Regions from separate parts of the Mesorhizobium sp. B2-8-9 genome, predicted to be linked through region 3. Evidence: predicted binding sites of a transcription regulator. Region 3 holds the regulator's gene; each other region holds the start of a gene.
The links. The regulator LexA, encoded in region 3, represses DNA repair genes until DNA is damaged. The targets are predictions, from matches to a motif close to TGTTCNNNNTGTGTTCNG.
Positions count from the first base shown of each region.

Region 1: a site for LexA is predicted at 5,733-5,750, ahead of dinB (DNA polymerase IV). Genes of this name have one in related genera too.
Region 2: a site for LexA is predicted at 4,243-4,260, ahead of FJ423_RS27395 (ATP-dependent helicase). Genes of this name have one in related genera too.
Region 4: a site for LexA is predicted at 5,186-5,203, ahead of FJ423_RS25805 (PA0069 family radical SAM protein). Genes of this name have one in related genera too.

Region 1 covers NZ_VFTQ01000022.1:43,441-51,015, reverse strand. The annotation lists gene FJ423_RS23410 (hypothetical protein) at 1-87, opposite strand, end outside; gene FJ423_RS23405 (hypothetical protein) at 207-467, opposite strand; gene FJ423_RS23400 (TadE/TadG family type IV pilus assembly protein) at 609-1,040, opposite strand; gene FJ423_RS23395 (TadE/TadG family type IV pilus assembly protein) at 1,015-1,464, opposite strand; gene FJ423_RS23390 (pilus assembly protein TadG-related protein) at 1,461-2,711, opposite strand; gene FJ423_RS23385 (pilus assembly protein TadG-related protein) at 2,992-4,209, shown strand; gene FJ423_RS23380 (hypothetical protein) at 4,249-4,500, opposite strand; gene FJ423_RS23375 (polymerase) at 4,552-4,785, opposite strand; gene FJ423_RS23370 (cupin domain-containing protein) at 5,166-5,546, shown strand; gene dinB (DNA polymerase IV) at 5,817-7,079, shown strand; gene FJ423_RS23360 (patatin-like phospholipase family protein) at 7,304-7,575, shown strand, end outside.
Region 2 covers NZ_VFTQ01000031.1:2,164-9,738, forward strand. The annotation lists gene FJ423_RS27375 (GGDEF domain-containing protein) at 1-104, shown strand, start outside; gene FJ423_RS27380 (hypothetical protein) at 154-531, opposite strand; gene FJ423_RS27385 (sterol desaturase family protein) at 772-1,587, shown strand; gene FJ423_RS27390 (DUF982 domain-containing protein) at 1,647-1,949, opposite strand; gene FJ423_RS27395 (ATP-dependent helicase) at 2,136-4,217, opposite strand; gene FJ423_RS33735 (hypothetical protein) at 4,363-4,530, opposite strand; gene FJ423_RS27400 (hypothetical protein) at 4,665-4,847, shown strand; gene FJ423_RS27405 (LysR substrate-binding domain-containing protein) at 5,116-6,084, opposite strand; gene FJ423_RS33740 (hypothetical protein) at 6,197-7,030, shown strand; gene FJ423_RS34380 (DMT family transporter) at 7,090-7,575, shown strand, end outside.
Region 3 covers NZ_VFTQ01000006.1:151,116-158,690, forward strand. The annotation lists gene gltA (citrate synthase) at 1-808, opposite strand, end outside; gene gltX (glutamate--tRNA ligase) at 987-2,411, opposite strand; gene FJ423_RS10120 (ComEC/Rec2 family competence protein) at 2,514-4,979, shown strand; gene lexA (transcriptional repressor LexA) at 5,017-5,751, opposite strand; gene kynU (kynureninase) at 6,184-7,431, shown strand; gene FJ423_RS10135 (alpha/beta hydrolase) at 7,479-7,575, shown strand, end outside.
Region 4 covers NZ_VFTQ01000027.1:34,653-42,227, forward strand. The annotation lists gene FJ423_RS25775 (AtpZ/AtpI family protein) at 1-352, shown strand, start outside; gene FJ423_RS25780 (F0F1 ATP synthase subunit A) at 418-1,176, shown strand; gene FJ423_RS25785 (F0F1 ATP synthase subunit C) at 1,252-1,476, shown strand; gene FJ423_RS25790 (F0F1 ATP synthase subunit B) at 1,537-2,118, shown strand; gene FJ423_RS25795 (F0F1 ATP synthase subunit B) at 2,130-2,621, shown strand; gene FJ423_RS25800 (ribonuclease HII) at 3,064-3,762, opposite strand; gene FJ423_RS25805 (PA0069 family radical SAM protein) at 3,957-5,111, opposite strand; gene FJ423_RS25810 (glycosyltransferase) at 5,260-5,763, shown strand; gene moaB (molybdenum cofactor biosynthesis protein B) at 5,800-6,357, opposite strand; gene FJ423_RS25820 (4-(cytidine 5'-diphospho)-2-C-methyl-D-erythritol kinase) at 6,344-7,237, opposite strand; gene FJ423_RS25825 (hypothetical protein) at 7,263-7,448, opposite strand; gene FJ423_RS25830 (S49 family peptidase) at 7,534-7,575, opposite strand, start outside.

The DNA of each region.
Region 1 (7,575 bases), on a different contig from region 3:
CCAGAGCACAGACACGACCACGACGAACTCGACCAACTCGAACTCAGCGAAGGACTGCGCGCCTGGGCAGCAGACCGGCAGTGCCAAGCAGGCGGCGCCTGGCCAACAGGATACGAGCGCCAAATCCAACGCTCCCGGCCAGATGAAAACCACAACGGAAGGCTGCTAGCCACCAGGCACAAGCGGGCCTGGCTTTTTGCCGGCCATCAAGCGGAAGGATTTGGATCTTCCGTGCCATCAGTCTCGGTCGGCGTGCCGGTTGCCGTCTCCGGCTCCTGACCTTCGCTCGAACCGGTGGGGGAAAGCACGGTCAGGTCCATCCGGGCGATCCGGGACGCGGATTTTCCTTGGGCATTCGGCTCGCCGATGTCCGTCTCGAAGACCGAGGCTTTCGCGAGGTGGCCGACGCTTTCGGCGCGCTTGCCCGGGAAAGTTTCCGACGCCTGGGGTCTGCTCGCTTGATGCATGGCGCCTGGGCCCTGCTGGCTTCCAACAAGAGAGGTCATGGCTGCGCTCCTGATAGTGGATGGCAGCAAATCCCTAGCATTCCTGGCTGGCGCCAGCCTTGCAGCTTTTTAGAGAATCCTAAGGTACATCCGTTCGTCCCCCTAGCTGCTGACCAGGGGCACGGCCACCGAGGTAGTGTAGCTGATCGGGTAATTGCTGAAATAGGGAAAGCTGATGACAAAGGCATAGCTGGCGTTGACATGTGCCATGCGGAACCCGCCGCTCGCCGGATCGGTGGTGATGGTGACGTTCACATTCCGCAGGCCAAGCGCCTGAAGCTTCTGTGTGGCGATGGCCTGGATGTCGGCCTGCGTCAGCGTGTTGTTGAGCTGCAGGGAGCGCGCCGAGGCTTCGAGCGCGTAGCGCACGCTGGATACGCTGTTCATCGACCAGCCGAAGGCGAAGATGCCGAACAGGAGCATGATGAGAAAAGGCGCGACCAGGGAGAATTCTAGACCAGCGCCGCCCGCCTCATTAGCCGCAAATGCCGAAAGCCGGAGCCTTTGTTTAGCGCACACGGACCACCTGCACATGGCCGATCGCGGTATTGTCTGGGTATGGACCAAAGGTGAAGGGCGGGATCCAGGTGCCGGATGCCTGAATCTGGACGTAGACGGACGGCGCTTTCGGTCCACTGCATAAGGTCGACGCATCGACCACGGTGGTCCCACACTTATAGATGCGACTAATCGTAACCTGCGCGTCGGAAGGCTTGTTCTCCCAGCTCGCCAGCGCGACAGTCTGGGTCGCGCTGTCGTCAGCGGAGCCAGCCATCACGAGGTTGGCCGCCGTTTTCACACCGGCGCGCATCGACAGCGAACCCGCGACATAGGACCAGCCGTCCATGATTCCGAGCAAGGCCGCGCACAAGACGGGCAAAACAAACGCGAGTTCCACCGCGGCGATGCCCGATTCATCGCGAATGGCCGGCATCAGTCGACGGGCAGCGGATTTCACTCGACCACCGCAACCGCCTGAGCGGCCGGGATGTCCTTCATCCCTAGGCTCGAGCAGTCCTGGTTGATGGTCGAGTTGCCCGACCACTGGATGGTATCGGCAACGACCTGGGTGCAGCCATTCACGCCCGAGAAATTGCCAAGATAGTTGACCTGTTGCCTGGGGAAGTAGATCGCGCCGGTCAAAAGCGAAGTCGCGGTGCCGTTGAAGGTGCTCTGCGCGGCGGTCCCCGTCCGGTCGCCATAGAACAGCACGCCGGAATAGGTGCCCGTAGTCGGGGCGGCCAGCGTCACGGTGGCGTTGCCGTTCATGCTGACAGTGTTGCTGCCGGCCATGAAGATCGTAACGTCGCTGCCTTGGATGACGGCACCCGCATTGATCTTCAAGTCGCCCTGGACGACGTAGACACCGGGGGAAAGCGTGATGTTGCCGTTGAGGCTCATGCCGCTGCAGTAGGTCCCGGGCTGGATCGTTTGCGTCGTCTTGTTGCCGTTGATCTTCTGGCATGGGGTCGTGGTCGCGGGAGCCGGCAAGCTGGCGAACGGATCGGCCGCCGGCAGCGCCTGGGTGATCGGGGCCTTGCAGACCATCGGCACCGGATTGTTCAGCACGACGCCGCCGGCCGAAATCAGGCAATCGGCCTGAAGACCCGCCGATCCCTGCACCTTGATGGCGTCGTTGGCGATCGAATTCGCCATGATGACGCAGCCGGCCAGTTTGACGCTGGTGCTGCCGGAGAAAAGTGCTGCCTGGGAGGCCGACGGATTGAGCGCTTCGATGCAAGCTTTGGAGGCGTCGGTGATCAGCGCCACCGCCCTCGCCCGCTCCGGTACTTTTGTCTGAGTGAAGATGGACGTGAAGATCCGGTCGAGATCCTGGTTGAGGATGACCTCGACCGCCTTCTTGGCCGTGTTCGGTCCCGACGCCGGCGGGGTGTTGACGACAATGGTGCCCGCACCAAGGCCATTCGAGGCGGCCGATGACGCGGCGGCGGCGGTGATGGCATCCGTGTTGGATCCGGCGATCTTTTCCAACGCGCCGGCATAGGCGGCCGCGTCGGCGATCGCCTGCAGCTTCAGGCTCGAATAGTACCAGTAGGAGGTCTCGACGCCGAGCCCGGCGCCGCCGACGACGACCGGCAAGGTGAGCGCGAAAATGGTGGCGACATTGCCGCTCTTGCCTTCGCAAAAGCGTCGAGAGCCGCGTCGAGAAAAAAGATTTCTGATGAACCGACCTGAAAAGGCCATGGCCGAGCGCACCCAAGCTATCCCAGCCGTTACGTCATCATTGCCGTATGAACGAATGCCTAATTATTTCGCTCGATTTTTGCCGGTGGGACCCTAGCGCTCCGCTGCCTCCGCCTTGCGCCGCACGCACTAAGACTTAAGGCCTATAAAAGATCGGACTTAAGGTTTAAGCGTCGGTAAAACCATGCATTTTAGCTCTCTCTGCATTTTATCTATTTTGGAAATCGACCGTAGAGACGGCGCGCATATCACTCTCGGACATATGACGAGGGCGAGCTCCATGTTGGGACGTTTTTTGGCATCGAGGGGCGGCAACTTTGCGATCGCAGCCGCGTTCGCCATGGTGCCGCTTATGCTTGGCGTGGCGGCATCCATCGACCTGATAGGCACGAGCGACGACGCCGCGCAGTTGCAGAACTCGCTGGACGCGGCCGGCTTGGCGATCGGCACGAAATACCTGCCAGGCATGTCGGCAAGCGACGTGCAGCAACTCGGCCAGACCTTCTTCGCCGCCAATATGAGCGCAGCCGACGCGCAGGAACTATCGGGCAGCCTCGCCGCCTTCCAGGCCAGCGCGAGCGGCGGTCCGGGTGCCTATTTCATTTCGCTGTCGTCGAGTATCAGCCGGCCGGCCTTCGTCGCCGGCATGCCGGCCTGGCAGGCGACGCGCACCGCCTCGGTCAAGCTCAAACCCGGCGCGCAAGCCTGCGTGCTCGCGCTCGATCAGCACGCCGACGGCGCGGTCAACCTGCAGGGCTCGACCAATGTGGCGATGAACGGCTGCGTGATCGCGGCCAATTCAGACGCGCCCGACGCCGTCAATCGCGGCGGCTCGGCGATCGTCAGCGCCGGCTGCGTCTCGACAGTCGGCGGCACGCAAGGGCTGACGCCGCCGAACGCCACGCTTTCCTGCGGCGCGCCGCATGAGAACCAGTATGCTTCGTTCGATCCGCTGGCCGACGTCGTTCCTCCCGCCTATACGCTGTGCCTGCCGGTGCCCAATGGCAAAACGGTGACGCTCTCGCCGGGTACCTATTGCGACAAGACCTTGTCGGGAAAGATCACCCTCAATCCGGGCACCTACATCATGCGCAATGTCACCATAAAGCCGGGCGGCAACGGCAGCCTGAGCGGCCAGGGCGTGACGATCTTCCTGATGGAGAACTCACAACTCTATATCAACGCCAACGAGCAGGTGAACCTGTCGCCGCCCACCAGTGGCCCCTACGCCGGAATCACCATCTACCAGGCTCACGGCAACACACAGGCGCTGACGCTGAACGGCGGATCGGGCTCCGTGGTCAGCGGCTTTATCTACGCCCCGGACGCCGTCATCACCTATGCCGGAAATTCGGACATGAACGCCCAGGGCAGTTGCCTGCGGCTGGTCGGCGATACCATCTCGATGACGGGGAACTCGGCCGTGAAGTCGGATTGCACGGCCGAACTCGGAGGCCGGGCGGCGTATGCGGGCCGGATGATCACCCTGGCGAAATGAGCACCAACCTCCTCCGCCAGGAGGAGGACGAGATTGCGCCTAGCCGACAATATCCGCACCCGCTCGCTCGTCGAAGAGCACGGCGCAGCCGCGCTTGAGCGCGACCTGCGTCAAGGCGTTGGCCGCATCCTCATCCGACGAGACGAAATCGCCGGTCAGGACGCGCAACTCCTCGACGGCCCTCGACATCGGCACGATACGGCCGGCCGAACGGTCGCTCACGCAGGCGTCGATGACGCACAGAAGATCGATGAGTTCGAAATTGTCCATGGCGGCCTCCGCCAGCGCCATCCCTTCGCTCCGTCAACGGCCCGGGGCGCGGACTGGTTCCCGCGCCCGGCTTCATCCGCGCGGCCTGGCGGGCGCGAGCTTGAGATCGAAGCGGGCCGGCAGGCATGGCTCGAGGCAGGCTCGGCGCAGCGATCCGGTCGCAATCGTATCGACCGGGAGAAGGATCACCATACGGGCCTGGCGCTCGGGCCAGAGCGGCCTGCCGAAGACGAAGAAGACGCCGCCGACCAGGCCGGCCAGAAGCAGTGCGGCAAACAGATTGGCGATCATCTTACCGGGTTGCACGGCTGGCAACTCCAGGAGCGGTTTCAGGGGAAAGGCGTGCCCGCCATATCGCAGGAATAGCGGGCACGCCGTGGTCAACCGCCGATGAAGGGACTTTGTCCGGCGGCTTGCTAGCCAATGATTTTGGTGCCGTCGTTGTTTCCTGAAAATAGGCGTGTCGGGCCTCTGCGTTCGTGCGATGGGACTTCGGTCCGAAGATGGCCCGGGACCGTCGCCCGAGGGCCTGGAATATCCACCTTCCACGACAATGCGCCAAGCGTTCGGCTGAGCTCGCGGTCACCTCTATTAATTAGCAATCGCTCATAATAAGGCTTATGAATACACTCGCGGTCGCCGACGATCGCAACGTCAGGCGCCGCTTCACACATGGGAGGGATACCATGGCCGAAGTTGCAATGAAGGTGACGAAACTCGAATCCAAATCGCACAACAATCCCGATGAGGTCCGCGCGCCCGCCAAGACGCGTGTCGAGATCGTCCGGCTCCCGGGCTATACGCTCGGGCGGATGAACATGCAGCCGGGCTGGAAATGGTCCGAATGCGTGAAGCCGGTGGTCAAGACCGACAGCTGCCAGGTCTCGCATGTCGGCTATGCCGTGTCCGGCTCGATCACCGTACGGATGACCGACGGCACGCAAAAGACCATCGAGGCGGGCACTTCCTACACCATCCCGCCCGGCCACGACGCCTGGGTGGAAGGCAACCAGCCGTTCCAATGCATCGAGGTGCTGAGCGCCGAAGAATACGCCAAGCCGGCATAGCGCAGACAGTCGCAATTTACGTTCAGAAGCGAAGGAGGGATCGCCTCGCGAGGCGATCCCTCCTCATGCTGCGGCGGCGTGTCCCGCGCAAAGGTCATGCGCACAACCGGCGTTCTATCTGTGGCTGCGCCCCCAGTTGTGGAAACCTGCACGGCCAAGCGTGGTGGCTTGACAGAGAGCTTCTTTTGTTCTCTTTATGTTCCGTTAATTCCCCTTACAAAAGACGCAGCTAATGCTGCAATGCCACACAAATGGCCATGGGAGCGCGCGATGGCCGCCACGAACACCGCCGCGGCCGCCACCATCCTGCATGCCGACCTCGACGCCTTCTACGCCTCGGTCGAGCAGCTGCTCGATCCGTCATTGCGTGGCAAGCCGATCGCCGTCGGCGGAGGCGTGGTGCTGGCGGCCTCCTATGAGGCGAAAATCTTTGGCGTGCGCGGCGGCATGCCGGGCCGCAAAGCGCGCGAGCTCTGCCCTCAGCTCATCTTCGTCGGCGGTCATTTTTCCGAATACCAGCGCCTCGGCGACGCCGCGATCAAGGTGCTCGACGACTTCACGCCGGCGGTCGAGCGCATCTCGATCGATGAGGCTTTTGCCGACGTCGCCGGCTGCACGCATCTGTTCGGATCGCCGCAAGAGATCGCGCGAAAAATCCGCGAGCGGGTGAAGGCCGAGCTCGGTCTGCCGATCTCGATCGGCGTGGCGCGGACGAAGCATCTGGCCAAGATCGCCTCGCAGGTAGCCAAGCCCGACGGGCTGGTGGTGGTCGAGCCCGACAGCGAGCTCGCCTTCCTGCACGACCTGCCTGTCACGCTGATGTGGGGTGTCGGTCCGGCGACCAAGGCCAGGCTGGCCGAGATCGGCGTCGAGACGATCGGGCAATTGGCGCGCACCCATAGCGGCGCGCTGGAGCGGCTGATCGGCCATGCCGCCGGCCAGAAGCTTGCCGCGCTCGCCTGGAACCGCGACCCGCGAAAACTCGAGGCACACCGCCGCGCGCATTCTGCCGGCGCGCAATCGGCGCTCGGCAGGAAGCCGGCAGTGCCGCGCGTCTTCGTGCCGACGCTCCTGCATCTGGCCGACCGCGTGGCCAGCCGGTTGCGCGCCAAGGACCGGCCCGGGCGCACAGTGACGGTGCGGGTTCGCTTCGCTGATCTGCGCGCTGTGAGCCGCTCGATCACGCTCGACCAGCCGATCCAGGCGACCGCGATGCTGGCGGAGATCGCCGAGGAACTGGTGCGCGGCGTGCTTGCCGCCCATCCGGGCGAGAGGGACATCTCGCTGCTCGCCATCTCTGTCTCGCATCTGGAGGAGCATGCCGAGCTGCAGCTCGAACTGCCGCTCGGGCTGGCGGACGAGAAGCTGAGGCCCGGCAGCCGCAAAGGCCTGGCGCGCTTCGGCGCCGACCGGGCGGTGGACAAGATCCGCCAGCGCTTCGGCAAGGAGGCGGTCGGCTACGGCACGGTAGCGCTGGAAGGTCCGCGCTCGGTGCCGGACGGGTTTAGGGAATTGGCCGAGAAGGAGCTGTGAGTGGCTGAGGCATCTCCTCTGGCGCCATTGGAGATTGACGAAAGCCTACGCGCCGTCCGTGCGCTGCGTACCAACCGCTTCGGGTAATCTCCCCGTCCGTCGGCGCGGGCCGATTTCCAATCTGTGAAGTTACGCGTTCCCCCACTTGCAAGAATGTCGGTGCTGGGCTCGATTGAGCAAAGCCAGGCTTAAGGACGCCGGGCGGACAGGCAAAGGGGGCCGCGATGGAGCCGATTGCGGCTGGATCACCACCGGACGCGGATGGCGGCGCGCCCGAGCGCTACGATCTCGGCCTCTGCCTGTCGGGCGGCGGCTACCGCGCCATGCTGTTTCATGCTGGCGCGCTATGCCGCCTCAACGAGGCCGGGCTGCTCCAGAAACTCGACATGGTAAGCTCGGTCTCGGGCGGCTCGATCGCCGCCGGGCTGCTGGCGGTACTTTGGCCGCGTTTCGCCTTCGTCAACGGTGTCGCCGCCAATTTCGATATCTATCTGGA
Region 2 (7,575 bases), on a different contig from region 3:
CCGACCGCCATCTCTACAAGGCCAAGTCCAATGGCCGCGACCAGGTGAGCTTCGAGATTCCGCGCGGCGGGCCGGCGGGTGATGCCGCCGGCACGGTCCACTGAATCCGAGGACAACGGTGCCTGCGGTTGAGCAGCGGCCTCTGCTGGCGGATCAACTGGCGCTCGACATCGAGATAGGCCTGATCGGGCCCGCCGCGGTCGGGGTCGACCCCGGCTGATGCACCACCGCCATCAGCATGCCGTGTTCGGCGAGCAGGTTCAGCCACTTCAGCGCTTCCCATTTAGGCGTCGCGCCGCCGCGGCCCGTGAGGCTGCGATTGATGTAGCCGGGATAGGAAAGCAGGCGCTTGCCCGCCGAGGCGCCGCAGGTGCCGATCCTGACCGCCTTGCCGTCGGCGGTGACCCAGGCATAGACGGCTTCGCCGAGTTCGCAGGCCTTCGGATCGGTTATCGTCACTCGGATCGACGACTTGTCCCGGCCAAGCCGCATTTCGGCCGCCGGCTTGAAACGCTCGCGATCGAGAAACATCCGCCCTCCCGATGCATGTCGCCGGAAGTGTGCAACGGTTCCGGGACAACGACATGCATCAAAACAAAGACTTAAAGCGCGTCCGCAACTGACATTGTGAACGGCAACCGTCCGTGTGGTGTTTCACGCAGCCGTCGAAAGTTTTCACGCGATTTCGCAGCGCCGCGTATGCCAGCAACGGTCCGTTCATTCTTTGGCGGCTAGTGTCGGAGACTGGCCTCAGCCGATCCGCGAGCGACCGTGTTCGATCTCATCGACTACAAGGCGGTGCTGGTCATCGCCCTCATCTTCATTCCGCTCGAGCAGCTCCTGCCGCTGCATGCCGAGCAATCGGCCACGCGCCGGCATTGGCTGAACGACGTCTTCTATCTGCTCTTCAACGGCATCGTCATCAAGTTCGGCCTGTTGCTGGTGATCGGCGCTGCGATGCTGGTGGTCCCGCGCGTCGTTCCCGAGGCGCTTTCGGCCGCCGTCCGGTCGCAGCCTTTATGGCTGCAGACGATCGAGGCCCTGCTCATCGCCGATATAGGCTTCTACTTTGCCCATCGCGCCTTTCACGCGGTGCCGTTCCTGTGGCGTTTTCACGCCATCCATCACTCGATCGAGGAGATGGACTGGCTGGCCGGCCACCGCGTGCATCCGGTGGATCAGATCCTGACCAAGTCGGCTTCGTTCCTGCCGCTCTTCGCCCTGGGTTTTTCCGGCGAAGCGGTTCTCATCTATGTGCTGATCTATCACTGGCAGTCGGTGTTCATCCACTCCAACACCCGCATCAAGTTCGGGCCGCTGAGATGGCTGATTGCCTCGCCGCAGTTTCATCACTGGCACCATGCCAACGAACGCCAGGCCTATGACAAGAACTTCGCCGGACAGTTGCCCGTCCTCGATCTGATCGGCGGCACCTTGTTCATGCCGCAACATATGCCGGAAAAATACGGCATCGACGAGCCGGTGCCGCAGCTCTATCACCAGCAGCTCGTCTATCCCTTCGTGACCGCGGCCGAGCCGGTCGCGCCGCTCGCAGAAACGTTACCGGCGGCCGCCAAGCCGGAATGACGTCACGGAAAACCCGCCACTGAGGGCGGGCTTTCCGGGAGGGCGGTCTTCTGTAAAATTCAGGCGGCGAAGCCGCCATAGCCGCGCGCCACCGGCTTGACCGAGACGACCGGCTGCTCCGAAGGCCACAAGACGCCTGCCGTCACCGCGAAGGTGATCAGCGCATCGCGCGCGGCCTCGACCGGGATTTCTCCATTCCGCGCGGCCTCGCAGGCCTTCACCGCGGCGCCATAGCTGAGGCGGCGGCGCGACGGCGGGAACTCGGTCAGGAAATCATGCATCTCGAACAGCGAGGCGATCATGCGCTTGTGGCCGGCGCCGACGCTGAGGGCGACCGGTGTGAAGAACGTCCTGTCGTGCATTCGGACCTCGTCAGTTGGCTGCGGAGGCGGCGAGCCTCCCTGGCTGGGGAAGGACGCCACACAACGCGGCTTGCGGCGGGAGGTTCCACGCATGCCGCTGTTTTCTCAAGGATGGCGTCCCCCCCCCCGCTGACGCGGAGACAAATCGGGCTCTTTGCCTTGCAGTCGCTGGAACGGCCAGGCAGCCTATTTCCACATGCCGCGCATGCGGGCGCCGAGGTCGACCTTGACGCCCGGCCGCTGGCGCGGGTCGTCCTTGAGCGCGGCGCTCGCCCAGGACGACTGCTCGAAGGCCGAAAGCATCGAGGCCGGGATGAAGCGCGTGCGCGAGGCATAGACGTGGCGGTCGCCGCGCGCCGCCTGGTTGTGCGGATAAAAGCGCTGCGGCACGACGAGATGCAGGCTGTCCTTGGCCCGGGTCATCGCCACATAGAGCAGGCGCCGCTCCTCCTCGATGTCCTCCTTGGTGCCGACGCCGAGATCGGCCGGGATGCAGCCGTCAACGGTGTTGAGCACGAAGACGTTCTTCCATTCCTGGCCCTTGGCCGAATGGATGGTCGATAGGATGAGATAATCCTCATCGCGATGCGGCGGCCCGGCCTGGTCGCTTGTTGCGTCGGGCGGGTCGAGGGTGAGCTCGGTCAGGAAGCGCTCGCGCGACGGATAGGTCGATGCGATCTGCTCAAGCTGGAGGAGATCGGCCCGGCGCGTGATCGCATCCTCATGGATGCGCTCCAGATGCGGCTCGTACCACAGCCTGATCCGCTCGAGGTCGGCCGGCCATTTGGCGCCGGCGCGTAAGCCGCCATAGATGTCGAGGAAGACCGGCCAGTCCTGCGCGGCGCGCTGCGGCGGCCGGAAGCGGGCAAGGCCCAGCGTCTCGTCCAGCGATGTCGCCATGGCGTCGACGATCTGCGAGGCGGCGGACGGGCCGATGCCCGGCATAAGCTGCAGCACGCGAAAACCGGCGACGCGGTCGCGCGGGTTCTCGGCAAAACGCAGCATCGCCAGCATGTCCTTGACATGCGCGGCATCGAGGAATTTCAAGCCGCCGAACTTGACGAAGGGGATGTTGCGGCGCGTCAGCTCCACCTCCAGCGGCCCGCTATGGCTCGAGGTGCGGAACAGCACCGCCTGTGCCTTCAGCGCCGTGCCCGCCTCGCGCTCGGCCAGGATCGCCTGGCATACATAGTTGGCCTGCTCGGCCTCGTCGCGCACGCTGACCAGTTGCGGTTTGTGCGAGGACCGGCGCTCGGTCCACAGATTCTTGGTGAAGCGCTCGCTGGCCTCGCCGATCACCTTGTTGGCGGCGGCCAGGATCGTCTCGGTCGAGCGGTAGTTGCGCTCCAGCATGACGATCTCGGTGGGCTTTGCGAATTGTTTCGGGAAATCGAGGATGTTGCGCACTTCGGCAGCGCGGAAGGAATAGATCGACTGCGCATCGTCGCCCACCACGGTCAGCCCGGCGCCGTCCGGCTTCAGCGCCAGAAGGATCGAGGCCTGCAGCCGGTTGGTGTCCTGGTATTCGTCGACCAGCACGTGGTCGAAGCGGCCGCCGAGATGCGCCGCGATCTCCGGCTCGGCCGCCATCTGCGCCCAGTAGAGCAGCAGGTCGTCGTAATCGAGAACATTCTGCGCCTGCTTGGCCTCGACATAGGCCGCGAACAGCTCTTTCAGCTGTTCGGCCCATCCCGAGCACCAGGGGAAGGCCGAACCAAGCACTTCTGCCAGCGGCGCCTGCGCGTTCACCGCGCGCGAATAGATCTGCAGGCAGGTGCCTTTGGTGGGAAAGCGGCTTTCGGTGTTCGAGAATCCCAGCTCGTGTCGGGCAAGGTTCATCAGGTCGGCCGAATCCTCGCGGTCATGGATGGTGAAGGCCGGGGCGAGGCCGATCTGCTCGGCATAGTCGCGCAGCAGTCGCGCGCCGATGCCGTGGAAAGTGCCGGCCCAGGCCAGCGCGTCGGCGATGATTGCCGCGTCGCGCCCCAGCACCTCGCCGGCAATGCGCTCGACGCGCTTGGCCATCTCGGCCGCCGCGCGGCGCGAGAAGGTCATCAACAGGATGCGGCGCGGATCGGCGCCCCTGACGATGAGATGGGCGACGCGATGCGCCAGCGTGTTGGTCTTGCCGGAGCCGGCGCCGGCGATCACCAGCAGCGGCGCCGCCACCTTGCCGTCGCCATGCATCACCGCCAGCCGCTGCTCGTCGTTCAGCCGGCCAAGATAGGCGGGCGCCTCGAAGGACGAATCACGAGCGGCGATGTTCATCGCCCATCAAGCATCGTTTCCGCTTTGTTCGCAATAATTTCCTCGGCCCGCGCAAGGGGGGAGAGATGGCCGCGAAGCGGCCGGAGAGGGGCAGCGCCGACATCCACGCTTCACCGGAAGGGGCTATTCCCAATCGAAAGAGCCGCTACCGCTTCGGCTCGACCCCCATTGCCGCCGACTGGCGCCGCAAATTGCGCCTTTCGTCGCCCGGCATATCCAGCGGCGCGACGTCTCCAGGCACTTCGTCGATGATCCTCACGGCAACGCGATAGGCGGTGTAGGCAAAAAGCCCGGCAAGCAGAAGGCGGACCATAATCAGTTTCCTCGTTGCGTTCGATTGGCTCGGGATTCCAACCGGACTCGGATCGGTTGGTTCCCGCCGGTCAACGCAACCAAACCGCCACCGTCCCGTTTGCCCCTCAAAGGAGCGAACGAGAGGAGGTCGTCATGAAGAAGCTTCCTGTGCTGCTGGCTCTTGCGGCAGGGCTCGTGCTCGCCGCCTGCGACAACAGCGTGCCGCCCACCAAGGCGCCGGGCGATGAAGTCAACCAGAACCCACAGGTCGACAAGAACCCTGTGCCGAAATCGACCACCGGCGGCGATCAGCCGGGCACCCCGCCGAAGCAATAGCGCCAGGGCCGGCCTTGCCGAGATTATCGTCGGGCTGAAACGAAGAAGGCCGGCGCTGCTTGGGAGGAAGCTGGGTAGCGCCGGCCAAGCGGGAAAATCAGGCCCGCCGCACAACACAAGATAGCTGAGTCTCCGCTTCGCGTCATGGCGCGATCACGCTAGCCGGCTAGGGAACCACAGAAAATCACGAAATTCTGCAAAGCCCGCCATTGCGAGGCCTCCGGAGGTGCGGAATTCGCTCAAGTGAGCATCCGTGGAAGACTGGCCTTCACGCCATCGCCACGCGCCGTACCGGCACGTTGGCGATCTCGATGTCCAACTGGCGCTGCGTCAGCGCCGCTTCGGCCATGATCCACCGCTTGAACAGCTCGACCTTGCGGGCGCCGACCGCCTTGATGGGGCTGACGAAATACCAACCCGCCGTGTTGGGATGGTGGACCGCGAAGGGGGCCACCAGCCGCTCGGCGCGGATGTCGCTTGCCATATAGGCGCGGTTGGCGACGGCAAAGCCCATGCCGGCATTGGCCGCTTCGTAGGACATCATGCAGCTATCGAAATAGACGCTCCTCGTTTCGCCAAGCACGAAGCTTGCGCCGGCAAAGCCCAGCCACGACTGCCAGTTCTGCGTGCACGTGTCAGAGTGTAGCAGCGTGAAGTAGCGCAGATCCTCCGGCACTACCTTCGACAGCGGTTTGTCGCCCAGCACCTCATGGAAGAGTTTGCGGCTGCACACCGGCGTCAGATCTTCCTTGAACAGCAGCTCCGACGTGAGACCGGGGAAATTGCCGTCGCCGTAACGGATTTCGAGGTCGTATTCCGAAGTCGAGAATTCATGGGTGGCGTAAGAGGTCGACACCCGCATCTCGATGTCGGGATATTGATGCTGGAAGGCCGAAAGCCGCGGAAACAGCCAGCGCGCCGCAAAGGTCGGCAGCACGCAGATCCGCAACACATGCGCCTGCGACTGGCCGGTAGCCTCCATGCTGGCCGCCACGATCCGCTCCAGCGCCTCGCGCACGCGCGCCACATAGGTCTCGCCCTCCGGCGTCAGTGACACCGCGTTGCCGCCACGCTCGAAGATCTTGAAGCGCAGCTGATCCTCCAGGCTCTTCACGCGCTGGCTGACGGCGGAAGCGGTGATGAATTGCTCTTCGCCGGCGCGCGTGAAATTCCTGTGCCTCGCGGCGCTCTCCACGATTTTCAGCGAATTGAGATTGACCTGACTGAGCAGTCGCACGGGGTTTCGACCTTAAGCTGCGCTTACGCTACCACCAGCATTCCTAAATTTACAGGGGTAGGTGTTTAAATGACTGTTAACCAAGTGTTGCCCCCATCTTGGAGAAAATAGAATGAACGCCCATACAATTCCCGAACTGCGCTGTGCAATGAGCCGCGAGGCCATCATTGGTCATGAGACCTCCTGGAAAGTGTCGGGTTTCGGCGTCGCCCAGTATCGTCACGGTTACGACCCGGCTCTGCTTGCCGCCATCGAAGAAGCGGCGCTCAAATTGAAGGCCAGCCATGCCGTGCACAAGCACCTCGACCTCACCTTCATCACTGGTGCCGACCGCTATATTCCCGAGATCAAGGAGCTCTTGCACGACAAGCTGCGCCTGGAAAGATTGTCCGACATGATGGGAACCAAGCTCGAGCCCTATCCGCTGTCGATCGTCGGCTCGACCGTCACCTTCATGAATCCAAGGGATGGCGCGGTCGAATGGCATTGCGACGGCGTTCCGGTGACGGAGCTCATTCCGCTGTCGATCAGCGATCCTCTCATCGGCGGTCATCTGGAAATCTACTGCGACGATTCCGAGACCGGCCGCTCGATCCTGGAATCCGGCCGCGAGCTGCCGCGCAACAAGATCATGCGCATCGACCACAAGATGAATTACGCCACGCTCGGCCAGTTCCTCGGTGTGCTCCACCGCACCGCGCCGATCCAGCTCGGCGAGCGCGTCACCCTGGTGCTCAACCAGCGCTCGACGGCCAAACCCTATGTCGACGACAACCGCATGTTCTACCTCGCCGCCGACAACGACCATGACCGTGCCTGGGTGAACGAGCTGGCCGAGGATGTCTGGACCAACCAGCTGCCCGCCTACCGCCGCCATGCCGAGGAACATCCTGTGCCGCAGCCGACGGCGGAAGCGGTTTCCGGCGGGGCGAGGGAGTCTTGGTAATGACCGACGATCCGGTCGAGTGTCAGCCGCCTTCAGTGTCGCTGAGCCTCGGGCCGGTCATGCCGGAAAGCCAAAGCCTTTCCGGCGCCCTCGGCGCGGCGCTTGCCTTCGCCCTCGGCGCCGTGGCGCTGTGGGCGACCAACGCCCTGGTCGGCAAGACCTTGCTTGCCGTCTATCCGGTGTCGCAAGTGCAGTTCCTGCAATTTTGCGGCGCGACGATTGTTTTCGCGCTGATCCGGCTCTTTCCTTCCCCCCTTGTGGGGGAAGGTGGATCGGCGCGCAGCGCCGAGACGGATGAGGGGTGTTCCAGCGGAGTGAGACGCTGGCATTCCCTGGAACACCCCTCATCCGTCCTCGCTACGCGAGGCCACCGCCCGGAGGCGAGCCACGGGTCTCGCCCCGTCCTTCGGACCCCACAAGGGGAGAAGGGAAATGCCGCGCTCGCCTATCTCGTCGGCTTCCTCGGCCTGGTCGGCACCATGGTCCTGCAATATATCGGCTTCGCCTCGGCGCCGGTCATCGAGGCGAACCTTGTCGCCTATACT
Region 3 (7,575 bases):
TGCCGGCGGCGATGCAGGCGAACGGGTTGGCGCCCGAAGAGCCGGCCAGGCGCACGGTCGAGGTCGAAGCGTTCTGCTCGTGGTCGGCGTGCAGGATGAAAATGCGGTCCATCGCGCGCGCCAGCACCGGATTGATCTTGTATTCCTCGCATGGCACGGCAAAGCACATGTGCAGGAAGTTGGCCGCGAAGCCGAGATCGTTCTTCGGGTAAATGAAGGGTTGGCCAATATGGTACTTATAGGCCATCGCCGCGATCGTCGGCATCTTGGCGATCAGGCGCATCGAGGCGACCATGCGCTGATACGGGTCCGAGATGTCGGTCGAGTCGTGATAGAAGGCCGACAGCGCGCCGACCACGCCGCACATCACCGCCATCGGATGCGCGTCGCGGCGGAAGCCGGTGAAGAAGCGCGACATCTGCTCATGCACCATCGTGTGGCGCGTCACGCGATAATCGAAGTCGTCCTTCTGCGCCTTGGTCGGCAACTCGCCGTAGAGCAGCAGATAGCAGACCTCGAGGAAGTCGCCGTGCTCGGCGAGCTGATCGATCGGGAAGCCGCGATGCAGCAGGATGCCGGCATCGCCGTCGATGAAGGTGATCCCCGATTCGCAGCTCGCGGTGGAGGTGAAGCCGGGATCGTAAGTGAAGGCGCCGGTGGTGCTGTAGAGCGAACCGATGTCGATGACGTCCGGCCCGACCGTCCCGCTTCGCACCTTTAATTCGTGCGTCTTGCCGGCGAGCTCGAGCCTGGCGGCCGACTCGCGCTTTTTGCTGCCCGGTTCCGGTTTTGTCGCAGCTTCGCTCATTCTCAACTCCTTTTGTTCCTCATGCCGGCAAGGCAATTCCTGCAAACGACACGTCGAAGTCACCGGAATGCGCGAACTCGCCACCGCATTTTAGGAGGTGCGTGCCAGATTGGGCCAAGCCCAATGTTGCACTGCGAAACACACCTTTCAATGCCAATCTTCTTGGGCCAGCTCGCTCCTAATCGATTTGATCTCCAATGCGCGCAAGGCTTTCCTCGCGGCCCAGCACGGCAAGCACATCGAACACGCCTGGCGAGGTGGTGCGGCCGGTCAGCGCGGCTCTCAGGGGCTGCGCCACGGCGCCCAGCTTGTGCCCGCCGGCCTGCGCGAAGTCGCGGATCGAAGCCTCGGCCGAGGCGGCGTTCCAGTCGCCCTGAACAGAAGACAATGCGCCATGCGCGCCGCGCAGAATCGCGCGCGCATCCGCGTTGAGCAAGCCCGCCGCCTTCTCGTCCAGCGGCAACGGCCGCTCGACGAACAGGAACGCCGCGCCGTCGACCAGTTCCACAAGCGTCTTTGCCCGCTCCTTGAGGCCGGGCATGGCGGCAAGCAGTTGCGCCTTGCGCCGGTCATCGAGCTTTGCCGCGAGCGCCGGGCCGCCTTCGAGATAAGGCAAGGTGGCGACGAAGATGTCGAACAGCGCCCGGTCGTCCATCTTGCGCATATGGACGCCGTTCAGCGCCTCGAGCTTGGCGAAGTCGAAGCGGGCCGCGCCCTTGTTGACGTCGCCGATGTCGAACCAGGCGATCATGTCCTTAATCGACATCACCTCGTCGTCGCCATGGCTCCAGCCGAGCCTGGCCAGATAGTTGAGCAGAGCCTCGGGCAGGTAGCCCATGGCGCGATATGCCTCGACGCCGAGCGCGCCGTGCCGCTTCGACAGCTTGGCGCCGTCGGCGCCGTGGATCAGCGGGATGTGCGACATCGACGGCACGTCCCAGCCCATGGCGTTGTAGATCACCGTCTGGCGCGCGGCATTGGTCAGGTGATCGTCGCCGCGGATGATGTGGGTGACGCCCATGTCGTGATCGTCGACGACGACGGCATGCATGTAGGTCGGGACGCCATCGGAACGCAGGATGATGAAGTCGTCGAGATCCTTGTTGGGGAAGCGCACCTCGCCCTGCACGCGGTCGTTGACGATCGTCACGCCCTCGGTCGGCGCCTTGATGCGGATCGCGCCCTTGACGCCTGCCGGCGCCTCGGAGGGGCCGCGGTCGCGCCAATGGCCGTTGTAACGCGGCGGCAGGCCCTTGGCACGTGCGGCCTCGCGCATCGCCTCCAGCTCCGCCGGCGTCTCGTAGCTGTAATAGGCCTTGCCCATGCGCACGAGCTCCTCCGCCACCTCGCGGTGACGCGGCGCACGCTCGAACTGCGAGACGGCTTCGCCATCCCACGAGAGGCCAAGCCAGGTCAGCCCGTCGAGAATGGCAGCCGTGGCGGCTTCGGTGGAGCGCTCGCGATCGGTATCCTCGATGCGCAGCAGCATCGTGCCGCCGGTGTGCTTAGCATAGAGCCAGTTGAACAGCGCCGTGCGCGCTCCGCCGATATGCAGGTAGCCTGTAGGCGAGGGGGCAAAACGGGTGACGACCTTGTCGGACATGGAACTCTCGAGGAAGCGCTGAAAAATGCATGTTTCGCGCAGACTTCCACGCGACCGGCGTTCATGTAGCATAGGCGGTCTGGGGCGCAAGGGGCAGACCCGATGGCTGGACGTGGCCGGGGCGCGGAGGAGAGCGGGGAAACGACAGCAGGCGTCAGCGAACGCCTGATGTTCGCTCATGCCGTGCCCGAAGAGGGAACGCCGCTTTCGCTTCAGGCGCCGCGTCCGCCAGCCGGGCTTCTGCCAACTGGCGGCGGCACGTTACCGCCAGCATCGCCGACAGCCAATGTCGGCCGGATCCGCAGACAGCTTGGCCGCGTTTCGCTTCCTGCTCTGCGCCGAAGCGTTGCGGTCGCCGCCACCACCGAGCTCGACCGCGGCGTCGGCTTTCTGCTGGTGCCGGTGTTCCTGGCAGCCGGCGTGATCTGTTACTTCTCGCTGAGCGCCGAGCCGGACCTCTACAGGCCGCTCGCGGCGGTCGCCCTGATGGCGGTCTGCGCGGCGGTCTCGCGTTCCCGGCACAGAACGCACCTTGTCTTCATGGCGGCGTTTTTCTGCGCCTTGGGCTTTCTCGCGGCCAAGGTGGAGACCTGGCGGATGGCGACCCCGATGCTGGGTTCCGAAATCCAGACACGGCTGACGGGCCGCCTCGTCACCGCCGAGGCGATGGCCAACGGCCGTGTCCGGCTCACCATAGATCTGATATCCACGGAGCGTCCGAAGCTGCGCTACGCGCCGGACCGCATCAGGCTGTCGGCGCGCAGGATCCCGTCCGGCATGTCGGCCGGGTCGATGCTGACCGGCTATGCCAAGCTGCTGCCGCCGACAGGTCCTGTTCGGCCGGACAGCTACGACTTTTCCTTCGACAGCTATTTTGCCGGCATAGGCGCCAGCGGCTTTTTCCTGGGCGATCCGAAACTTGTCGCGCCGACCCCGAGTGCGCCAACGGAGGTGCCGTTTGGCGCGCGCGTGGCATCGGCCATAGAAAATGCTCGCGAGGGGATTGCCGACCACATCAGGAGCAGCATCGGCGGTTCCGAGGGCGAGATCGCGGCGGCGCTGATCGTCGGCGTTCGTGCTGGCATTCCGGAAGCCATCAATGAGTCGATGCGGCGGACCGGCATCTACCACATCATTTCGATCTCCGGCCTGCATATGGCGCTGGTCGCCGGCACGATCATGGTGCTTTTGCGCGGCGCCTTCGCGCTGTTTCCGGACTTCTCGTCGCGCCGGCCGGTGAAGAAATATGCCGCTGGCATCGCGCTGGCGTCGATCGCCGCCTATCTCGTGATCTCCGGCATCGTGGTGGCGGCCGAGCGAAGCTTCATCATGCTTGGCGTGATGCTGGTCGCCGTGCTTTTCGACCGCGCGGCGCTGACCATGCGCAACCTGGCGATCTCTGCCATCGCCGTCATCCTGGTCTCGCCGCATGAAGTGGTCGGCCCGAGCTTCCAGATGTCCTTCGCCGCCACCGCCGCCCTGGTCGGCGCCTATGCCGGCTTTGCCGACTATCGCGCCGGCAAAACGACCGCGCCGCCGGCAAAGCGTTCGTTTCTCGGGTTCTTATCGCGAAAACTGGCGATTGGAGCGGGTGGCGCCGCCGTGACGTCGCTCATCGCGGGCAGCGCAACATTGTTGTTTGCCATCTGGCACTTCCAGCGGGTGTCGCCGCTCAGCCTGCTGGCCAATCTGGCGGTCATGCCGATCGTCTCATTGGTCGTCATGCCGTTCGCCGTGCTGAGCGCGCTGGCCATGCCCTTCGGCTTAGACGGTCCCTTCCTCTTTGTCATGGGCAAAGGCCTGACGGCGATGATCGCCATTTCGGCATGGATTTCCGAGCGCTCACCGGTCGACGCCGTGGGGCTGATCTCGATCCAGTCGGTGCTGCTGGCGACGGTCGCGCTGGTCATCGCGACCATGGCTACCACTTGGCTGAGGCTTGCCGCCGTACCTTTCGCGCTCGCTGCGCTGCTGGCCATTCCGCACGTCCGCACACCGGACGTACTTATCTCGGAGGATGCGCATCTGGTGGCGATGCCGATCGGCGGCGGCGAGCTTGCCGTCAACCGCGAACGCTCCAACGAGTTCACCACCGACAACTGGAAACGGGCGCTGAAAGCCGAGGAGATCGTGCCGCCAGAAAGGTTCGCCAAAGATACGCTGGACATTGCCGATCCCGTCGAGCTGCCGCCCGGCTCGCCCTTCTATTGCAGCGGCGATCTCTGCATCGGTCGGCATCCTTCCGGCGCGATCGTCGCGCTCGCCGAGACCCGCGACACCGCCCGGCCGGCCTGCGGCTTCGCCGACCTCATCGTCATCAACGACGCCACGGCCTATAACCCGTGCCGCGATCCGCGTGTGCTCGTCGTCACCAAGCGGCAGCTGGCGCGCGACGGCAGCGCCGCCGTTTTCTTCGATCCGCAATCGGCAACCGCGCGGCCAACCGTCCGCTACGCGGTCGTAGAACCATACCGACCCTGGCACGAGCAGCGGAAATACACGCGCGAGGCGAGGGGACTGGCGCCCTATAAGCAGCCGGAGAAACCAGCCGCCGCACCGGGCCAATAGATTGTCGTTCGGGCGAAGAAGGCCGGGGCAGTTCTGCTCAGTAGCGGCGGATAAGTCCCACGAGCTTGCCCTGAACCTTGACCCGGTCCGGTCCAAAGATCCGGGTCTCATAGGCCGGGTTGGCGGCCTCGAGCGCGATCGAGGCACCCTTGCGGCGGAAACGCTTAAGCGTCGCCTCCTCATCGTCGACCAGCGCCACCACGATCTCGCCCGGGCTTGCGGTGTTGGCATTGCGGATGATGACGGTGTCGCCGTCGAAGATGCCGGCCTCGATCATCGAGTCGCCCTTGACCTCCAACGCGTAATGCTCGCCGCCCATGATCATGTCCGGCGGCACCGAGATCGAATGCGTCTGGTGCTGGATGGCGTCAATCGGCACGCCGGCGGCGATGCGGCCCATCACCGGAATGGATACGGCCGCCGCGGCCTCGTCGTCATTGCTTGGCGTCGGGGTGCGCGATGGCGTCGTCGGCTTGACCTGGCGACTGAGATTGCCTTGGCCGCCCTGGATGATGCTCGGCGAAAACTTCTTCGCGGCATTCAGGCCAGGCGCGATCGAGTCGGGTAGGCGCAGCACTTCCAGCGCGCGCGCCCGGTTCGGCAGCCGGCGAATGAAGCCACGTTCCTCCAGCGCAGTGATCAGCCGGTGGATGCCGGACTTGGAGGCAAGGTCGAGCGCCTCCTTCATCTCATCGAATGATGGAGGAATCCCGCTCTCCTTCAGGCGTTCATGGATGAACATCAGGAGTTCATGTTGTTTGCGCGTCAGCATCGGCGGCCCCCACGGGTTCTGAAACCAGAATCAGAAAAACAAACCCAGAACAAACACTATCTGTTCCAGTTGTGTTCCGCAACCGTTTAAAGTTTAGTGAATTTGTTAAGGCTGCCGAAACAATGTCGCATCCGGTGACGGCCGGCTGCCCCTCCTGGGGCAGCGGCATTGATTTCGCTCGATTTTGGAGTTCCCCTTACGCTGAAATACAACCCGCCACGATCACGAAGCCGTGGTTGGGATCACGTCGGCTCTACCGTAAGCGCGTGGCACCGTGAACGAAACGAACCCAAAATGCCAACCTTGGCGAAGTTCCGATCCGCAGTCTTCGCCGTCTATGGACCAGCTAACGTAGGACCAAAGGTTCTTGCCCTGTCGCCGACGGTGGTGAGACAACCCCCTTGGCCAGATCGAAATGGAGGCGGCAGCACAATGAGGGGAATTCCTGATCTCGCCGAAGTCGAGGCGATGGATGCCGCGGATCCGCTGCGCGCCATGCGCGATCGCTTCGTCTTGCCGGAAGACGTCATATACCTCGACGGCAATTCGCTGGGCGCTGCTTCGGTAGACGCCTTCAGCGAGATCGAGACTGCCGCGAGGCAGGAATGGGCGCGGGATCTCATCCGCGCCTGGAACACCGCCGGCTGGTTCGATATGCCCATCGAGCTGGGTGACCAGCTAGGACGGCTGATCGGCGCGAAACCCGGCCAGACGGTCGTTTGCGACACGACTTCGATCAACATCTACAAGGTCCTGCATGCGGCACTTGCAATGCGGCCCGAGCGTTCGGTGATCGTTGCCGAGGGCGACAGCTTTCCGACCGACCTCTACATGGCGGAAAGCGTCGCATCGACGCGGCTCGGCACGGTGCTGCGGCTCGAAGGCACCGATGCCCCGACGATTGAGGAACTGGTTGACGATCGCGTCGCGGTCATCTTGGTCAACCACGTCAACTACAAATCCGGCCGGCTGCGCGACATGGCGGCGCTCACCCGTAAGGCTCATGAAGCCGGCGCGCTGATCGCGTGGGACCTCTGCCACACGGCGGGTGCGCTGCCGGTGGATCTCGACGGCTCTAATGCCGATTTCGCCATTGGCTGCACCTACAAGTATCTCAATGGCGGGCCGGGCTCGCCAGCCTTCATCTACGCCGCGAGCCGCCATCACCGCGACATTCGCCAGCCGCTCAGCGGCTGGTGGGGCCATGCCCGGCCTTTCGCGTTCGAGCAGGGCTACGCCGCGGGCACGGGCATCCGGCGGTTCCTGTGCGGAACGCAACCGGTGCTGTCGATGCGCGCGCTGAAAGGGGCGCTGGATATGTGGAACGATGTCGACATCAGGGCCGTGCGGAGAAAAAGCGTCGCGCTGACGGACCTGTTCATCCGGCTTGTCGAAGCCAAATGCGGCGGCTTCGGTCTTGAGCTGGAGAGTCCACGCAACGGCGCCGAGCGCGGCAGCCAGGTGTCGTTCGCCCATCCGCATGGCTACCAGGTGATGCGTGCGTTGATCGAGCGCGGCGTGATCGGCGATTTCCGCGCGCCATCCACCATTCGTTTCGGCTTCACGCCGCTCTATGTCGGCTACCGCGATGTCTGGAATGCGGTCGAGGTGCTGCAGGAAATCCTGCGCACTGGCATCTGGCAAGACGCGCGCTTTGCCATCAAAACAACCGTTACCTGACTTTGAATCGGCGATGCCGAACAAATGACCTGATCGAGGAGACACCGTTGCTGGGACATCGTATTGCCGACTGGGATGACGCCTATGCAAATGGCGCCAATATCGCGGGCGGCGACCGCTGGCCGGCTGCGTGGGATCGGCCGG
Region 4 (7,575 bases), on a different contig from region 3:
CCGCGGCAGGCAGCCAGAAGCCACCATCCGCGACGACGAACTTGAGCGCCGCCGGCGCGACCTCGAAGCATCGCTTGCGACGAGACGCACGGACCGGTCCGAGGGGAAAGACGAAGCGAAAGCTGCGACCGGTTACGGTCAGGCGCTGAAGCTGTCCAGCGAGTTCATCGCCGGAGTGGTGGTCGGTGTCGGCTTGGGCTGGATCATCGACCGTCTGGCGGGAATAGCGCCCTGGGGTCTGATCGTCGGCCTGTTGCTGGGCTTTGGCGCAGGCATACTCAATGTCCTGCGCTCGGCGGGACTGGCATCGGAATTCGGCCAGGGCGGCAAGCCGCGCGAGCCGAGAGAATGAAGTGAGGCGCCGCAGGGCGCTAAAGTGAATTAAAAAGCCGTTTGTGGCTTTGACGGGGATTTAAAGTGGCTGCTGACAAGGTCGATCCGATCCACCAGTTCCAGATCCATCCGATCATCCCGCTGCATATCGGCGGCTACGACGTATCTTTCACCAACTCCTCTTTGTTCATGGTCGTGACGATCGTCCTGGCGTCCGCCTTTCTCTATATGAGCACCGCCAGCCGGGCCTTGATTCCCGGTCGCCTGCAGTCGGTGTCCGAAATGGCCTACGAATTCGTCGGCAACATGCTGCGCGATGCCGCGGGCAAGCAGGGCATGCAGTTCTTCCCGCTGGTGTTCTCGCTGTTCATGTTCGTGCTGGTCGCCAACCTGATCGGCCTGTTCCCTTATTTCTTCACCGTCACCAGCCACATCATCGTCACCTTCACGCTGGCGATCCTGGTCATCGGCACGGTCCTCGTCTACGGCTTCGCCAAGCACGGCTTCGGCTTCCTCAAGCTGTTCGTGCCGCATGGCGTGCCGGGCTATCTTCTGCCGCTGGTGGTGGCGATCGAAATCATCTCCTTCGTCTCGAGGCCCGTCAGCCTCTCGGTTCGTCTTTTCGCCAACATGCTGGCCGGCCACATCACGCTGAAAGTGTTCTCGGGCTTCGTCGTCAGCCTGAGCGCGTTTGGCGCCGTCGGTATCGCCGGCTCGGTGCTGCCGCTTGCCATGGCGGTCGCGCTCTCGGCGCTCGAGCTGCTGGTCGCCTTCCTGCAGGCCTATGTGTTCGCGGTGCTGACCTGCATGTATCTGAACGACGCCCTGCACCCGAGCCACTGATTTTCACCGGCGCCCCGGCGCCAGCTTACCCAACGTACCAACTTCAACGAACAGAGAAACCACAGGAGTTTTGAAATGGACGCAACTGCAGCAGCTGCTATCGGCGCTGGTATCGCCTGCATCGGCATGGGCGGCGCGGGCATCGGCCTCGGCAACATCTTCGGCAGCTACCTCTCGGGTGCGCTCCGCAACCCGTCGGCTGCCGACGGCCAGTTCGGCCGCCTGATCTTCGGCTTCGCGGTGACCGAAGCTCTGGGCATCTTCTCGCTCCTGATCGCTCTGCTCCTGGTCTTCAAGTAAGAGCCGGAGCTGACGAAAGGGGCCGCATGGTGCGGTCCGTTCTAGGGACAGGGGAATGAGATGTTCGTGACATCTGCCTATGCGCAAGAAGCAGCGCCGGCCGCGGCCGAGGGCGATACGCATGCCGGCACTGCCGTGCCTGCCGCGGAGCATGAAGCGTTCCCGCCGTTCGATGCCAAGACCTTCCCGTCGCAGATCCTGTGGCTGGTCATCACCTTCGGGCTCTTCTATCTGTTCCTGAAGCGGGTTGTGATGCCGCGTCTTGGCGGCATCATCGATGTCCGCAACGACCGCATCACCCAGGACCTCGACCATGCCGCAAGGCTGAAGGGCGAGGCGGACGCCGCGGTTGCTGCCTATGAGCAGGAACTGGCGGAAGCCAAGGTCAACGCCAACAAGATCGGCCAGCAGGCGAACGACGCCGCCAAGGCGCAAGCCGAGGGCACGCGCAAGAAGCTCGAGGCCGAGCTTGAGAAGAAACTTGGCGAGGCCGAGGCGAGCATCGCCTCGATCAAGGCCAAGGCGATGAAGGAAGTCGGCACTATCGCCGAGGACACGACCTCGGCCATCGTCGAGGCGCTTGTCGGCGGCAAGGCCGACAAGGCCGAAATCGCGGCCGCGGTCAAATCCGCGAGCCGGTGAGGAGCGGGATCATGGACGCCACATCACTCGCCACGCTCTGGGCCACCATCGCCCTGATCATCTTCCTCGGCGCCGTCGTCTATCTGAGGGTGCCGGGCATGCTTGCCAAGTCGCTCGACGCCCGCGCGGCCAAGATCAGCAGCGAGCTCGAAGAGGCACGGCGCCTGCGCGAGGAGGCCCAGCAGCTGCTGCGCCAGTATCAGCAGAAGCGCAAGGAAGCCGAGAAGGAGGCCGCCGACATCGTCGCTGCCGCCAAACGCGAGGCTGACTTGCTTGCCTCCGAGGCGGCCAAGAAGACCGAGGACTATGTCGCCCGGCGCACAGCGCTTGCCGAGCAGAAGATCAGCCAGGCCGAGCGCGAGGCGGTCAGCGAAGTGCGCGCCACCGCCGTCGACATCGCCGTCGAAGCCGCCCGCACGCTGCTCGCCGCCAAGGTCGACGTCAAGACCGGCGCGGATCTGTTCAAGTCGGCGCTCAATGATGTGAAGGCCAAGCTGAACTGAGCTGACTTCGAAACTTCGAAATCAAAAGCCGCCTGGGCAACCCGGCGGCTTTTTTGTTTGGAAGCGCGGCGCCGAAGCTGCCAATCTTCCCCACAAGGGGCTACGCTATGCACACATTTCCGAGCAGCTGGTCTTGGCGATAGCGTGCATGGCAGCTTGGCGCATGCATTGTTTGATGTAGCGCTGGTCGACCCCCACTCCGTCTCGGCTTCGCCGAGCCACCTCTGCCCCGATCGACGGGGTAGAGGAAAGGCGCCAAGCCTTTTGCCGTCAATGCCCGTCCAGCAACGCTCCCTTCCTTTCCCTCCGGAGGGGGAAAGGTGGCGCTGCGAAGCAGCGACGGATTGGGGGAACCACGTGGCAATCAAGCCTCGGCCTGATCAGTCGCGCCAGTGACAGAGGATGTCCGCAAGCCGTAACCACATTGGGGGAGATCAGCTAACTACTCCAGCCCGGCGAGGCTCTCTTCCTCTTCCGCCATTTCAGCCCCACCCAACCGGAACGGCGCGAACGAGGCTCGGTGAAGCCGTGCCACCGGCCCATGCGCCTCGATCGCGGTGCGGTGGCGGACCGTCGCGTAGCCCATATGCACTTCGAAGCCGTAGTGCTCGTGATGTCCGCCGCAGCCACACATCATGCGGTCGCGCATCACCTTGGCGACGATCGAGGCGGCGGCGATCGACTGCGAGCGCTGGTCGCCCTTGATGAGCGCGCGGCCTTCGCAGGCGAGACCTGGCGGTATGTCGCGGCCGTCGGCCAGGGCGAGCTTCGGTCGCAAGGACAGGCCGGCGGCAGCGCGGCGCATCGCTTCGAGGCTGGCTTTCAAAATGTTGCTGTTGTCGATGCCTTCGGCGCTGATCGAAGCCATCGAGATGCTGAGCGCCGAGCCGAGAATCTTGAGAAACAGCGCCTCGCGCTGCAAATGGGTGAGGCGCTTGGAATCGTCGAGGCCTTCGGGAATGTTGGCGGGGTTGAGCACCACCGCGGCGGCCACCACCGGACCGGCGAGCGGACCGCGGCCGGCCTCGTCCATACCGGCGACCGGCCACAGCCCGTCGGCTATCGCTTTCGTCTCGATCGAGAAGTCGGGCTTCTCGACCATTTCAAAGAGAAGCGGAGAATCGGAACGCGCGCGAGCCATGGTGCGGCGAGGTTCGCATCGGCTCCGATTCTCCGCAAGTCCTTCCGGGTCGGATGGGGCGTCGGACCGGGAAGGCACCGTCTCACAGCCGGGGGACAGGGGCCGGACGGGATTTCGAAACAAATAGCAATTCCAGACCGAAAATCGCTTTGCCTGGAAGTGCTTAGCGCCGGCCGTCATGGCCGGTGCTGGCGTCAAAGCAGCATCAGCTGCTCGCCGGCACTGGCGCCTGCGACGAATTGGTCGGTGCGAAGCTGCCGCCGCTCGACATTGAGGCCGAGCCGCTTGGCGGCGATCTCGAAGCGCCGGCCGATCTGCCAGGCATAGGGACCGGCGCCCTTCATGCGCTTGCCCCATTCGGAATCGTAATCCTTGCCGTCGCGCATCGAGCGGATAAGCGACATCACATGCCGGTAGCGGTCGGGATAATGGCGCAACAGCCAGTCCTTGAAGATCGGCGCCACTTCGAGCGGCAGGCGCAGGATGACGTAGCCGGCCTCCCGCGCGCCGGCGGCTCTAGCCGAATCGAGGATGCGCTCCATCTCGGGATCGGTAAGCCCCGGAATAATCGGCGCCACCATGACCGATGCCGGGATGCCGGCGTCCGAAAGCTGCCTGATCGCCTCCAGCCGCTTCGTCGGCGTCGAGGCGCGTGGCTCCATCGTTCTCGCCAGCATGCGGTCGAGCGTCGTCACCGACAGCGCCACCTTGGCAAGGCCGCGCTCGGCCATGCGCGACAGGATGTCGATGTCGCGTGTCACCAGCGCCGACTTGGTGACGATGCCTACCGGATGACCGCGCGCTTCCAGCACTTCCAGGATCTCGCGCATGATGCGGTATTGCTTCTCGATCGGCTGGTAGGGATCGGTGTTGGTCCCGATGGCGATCGTGCGCGGCTGGTAGCCCGGTTTCGACAATTCCCTGTCCAGCATGCGCGCGGCATCCGGCTTGGCGAACAGCTTCGATTCGAAATCGAGCCCCGGCGACAGGCCCATGAAGGCATGCGTCGGCCTGGCGAAGCAGTAGACGCAGCCATGCTCGCAGCCGCGATAGGGGTTGATCGAACGGTCGAAGGAGATGTCAGGCGACTCGTTGCGCGTGATGATGGTGCGCGGCTTTTCGACCTGCACTTCCGTCTTGAACGGCGGCAGTTCCTCCAGCGAGTTCCAGCCGTCGTCGAACACATGCCGGCTGATCGGCTCGAACCGGCCGGACGGATTGATCCCGGCCGAGCGGCCGCGATTGCGATCGGGCCGCACGCGCAAGCCGCTCTGCTCGATCATCGCGTTCGCCATCTCGGCTCGGCCTGCTCCGAAAGCGGCAATGTCGGCGCGCACGATCTGTTCCATTTTCGCCCTCTCCCAGGGACTGTCGGCAGGCTGTCGAATCGCTCTGTTCATGAAACTATTCCTATTTCGCCGAAGAGAACAAAGCAAGAACTTTTTCGCTTGAAGCGCGCAACTGGCGCATCGCCGCACTTTCCGCTATTCGGCTAAAATGCTCAGCGTCCTTATCGAAACCCGCAACGACGAAGAGGGGCTTGCCCGTACGCTCGCCTCGCTGGTCGGCGGCGCGGTCGAAGGCGTCGTGCGCGACGTGATCGTCTGCGATCAAGGCTCGACCGATCAGACGCACCGGGTGGCCGAGCATGCCGGCTGCCACTATGCGACCGGCGGGATCGGCGCCGGTATCGGCCAGGCCAAGGGCGACTGGCTGCTCCTGCTCGAGCCGGGGGCGCGGCTCGCCGAGGGCTGGATCGACGAAGTCGTGGCGCACACCGCGAAACAGACCATGCCGGCGCGCTTTTCACGCGCCCGCGCCAACCGTGCGCCTTTCCTGGCCAGGGTGTTCTCGAGCAATCGTGCGCTGGCCGAGGGGCTTGTCATCAGCAAGCGTCAGGCCTCGGCTCTGGCAAAGAGCGCGCGCAGCGCCGAAGCCCTGGCGCGCGGCCTGGCGACCAGAAGGCTGAACGCCGAAATCTGGATCGCGCCGCCGAAATGATGCCCCGCCGTGCCGGCCGGGCGCCTTAACTGAGCTTTACGAGGTGGGCTTGCCGCCGCGCCTGAGATGCTCGTCCAGCCGCGGCATGATCTCGACGAAGTTGCAGGGCATCTGCCGGTAGTCGAGCTGCGCCTTGATGATGCCGTCCCAGGCGTCCTTGCAGGCACCGGGCGAGCCCGGCAGCACGAAGACGAAGGTGGCGTTGACGACGCCGCCTGTTGCCCGGCTCTGGATCGTCGAGGTGCCGATCTTGTCGTAGGAGATGCGGTGGAAGACTTCCGAAAAGCCGTCCATGCGCTTTTCGAAGATCGGCTCCAGCGCCTCCGGCGTCACGTCGCGGCCGGTGAAGCCGGTGCCGCCGGTGGTGATCACGACATCGATGTTTTCGTCCTTCGACCAGCCGAGCACCTTGTCGCGGATCTTTTCGCGGTCGTCGGTGACAATATCGCGCGCGGCGAGCGTATGGCCGGCTTCCGCGATGCGATCCGCCAGCGTCTGTCCGGATTTGTCGTCGGCGAGGCCGCGCGTGTCGGAGACGGTAAGCACGGCGATGCGCACCGGAATGAAGGGCCGGCTTTCGTCAAGCTTCGCCATCGCTCACCTCCATGCTGCGCGTCGCGGCAACGAACCAGTCGGGGTGGCGGGCGCGGATCTCGATCGCCGCGCGTTTTGCAACATTGCCGGTCTCGAACAGGCCGAAACAGGTGGCGCCCGAGCCGGACATGCGCGCGAACGCGGCGTCGGCTTTTTTCAGTGCCTTGAGCGCCTCGCCGATCGCAGGTTTGATCGAACGCGCGGCAGACTCAAGATCGTTGCGCGTCGTCTCCAGCCAGTTGCGGATCGTGTGGAAATCGAGGCGCTTCGGCAGCGGCGGCAGCCTCTCGTTATCGCGGCTGGAGAGCGCCTTGAACACGTCCGGCGTCGAGACCGCGATGCCCGGATTGACCAGCACCAGCCCAAGCGCAGGAAAGGCGGATAGCGGCGAGACTTCATCGCCGATACCGCGTGCGATCAGCGGCTTTGATTCGAGGCACATCGGCAGGTCGGCACCGAGCGAAAGCCCGATCCGGGCCAGCGAATTGTCGTCGATATCGAGCTTCCAGAGCCGCGCCAGGCCATTAAGCGCGGCCGCCGCGTCGCTCGAGCCGCCGCCGACTCCGGAGGCGATGGGCAGGTTCTTCTCCAGCCGGATGGCGACCGGCGGTCCCTGTTGCATGCCGGCTTCCCGGCGCAAGGCATCGCGCGCCTTCACCACCAGATTGTCGCCGTCGAGCGGCAGCCCGGCGGCATAACGGCCGGATATCGAGAAGTCATCCTCTTCCGCCCGCTCGATCTCGAGCCGGTCGCCGAAGCGGGTGAAGACGGCAAGGCTGTCGATGAGATGGTAGCCGTCGGCGCGCTGTCCGATGACATGCAGCGCCAGGTTGATCTTGGCAGGCGCAAGCCACGTCCGGACCTCTGTGCCGGGCTCCAGGATGTCGGCTGCTGGCGAGATGGGATCAGTCCTTGGCGAGACGATATTCGCCGGTCTTGGGGTCCTTGACCAGCGTGCCCGTCGTGCCGTTCGCCGCCTGTCTTTCGGTGCGCCGGATCTTGGCCGTCACGCGTTCGGCCTCGCGCACGAAAGCGCGGTAGCCAAAGTAAGCGGCGGCGCCGACAACGGCGAAGAAAATGATCTGCGGCATCTCTAAAACTCCTCCCGCGTCCTCGCGGCAAGGCCGGCCGGACAGGCTCGGTCAAGCGGCCATGCTAGCCGCATTCATGGCTTTTTCAAAGCCCGAAGCGCGCCCACAGCGCGCGCTCTTCCGCCGC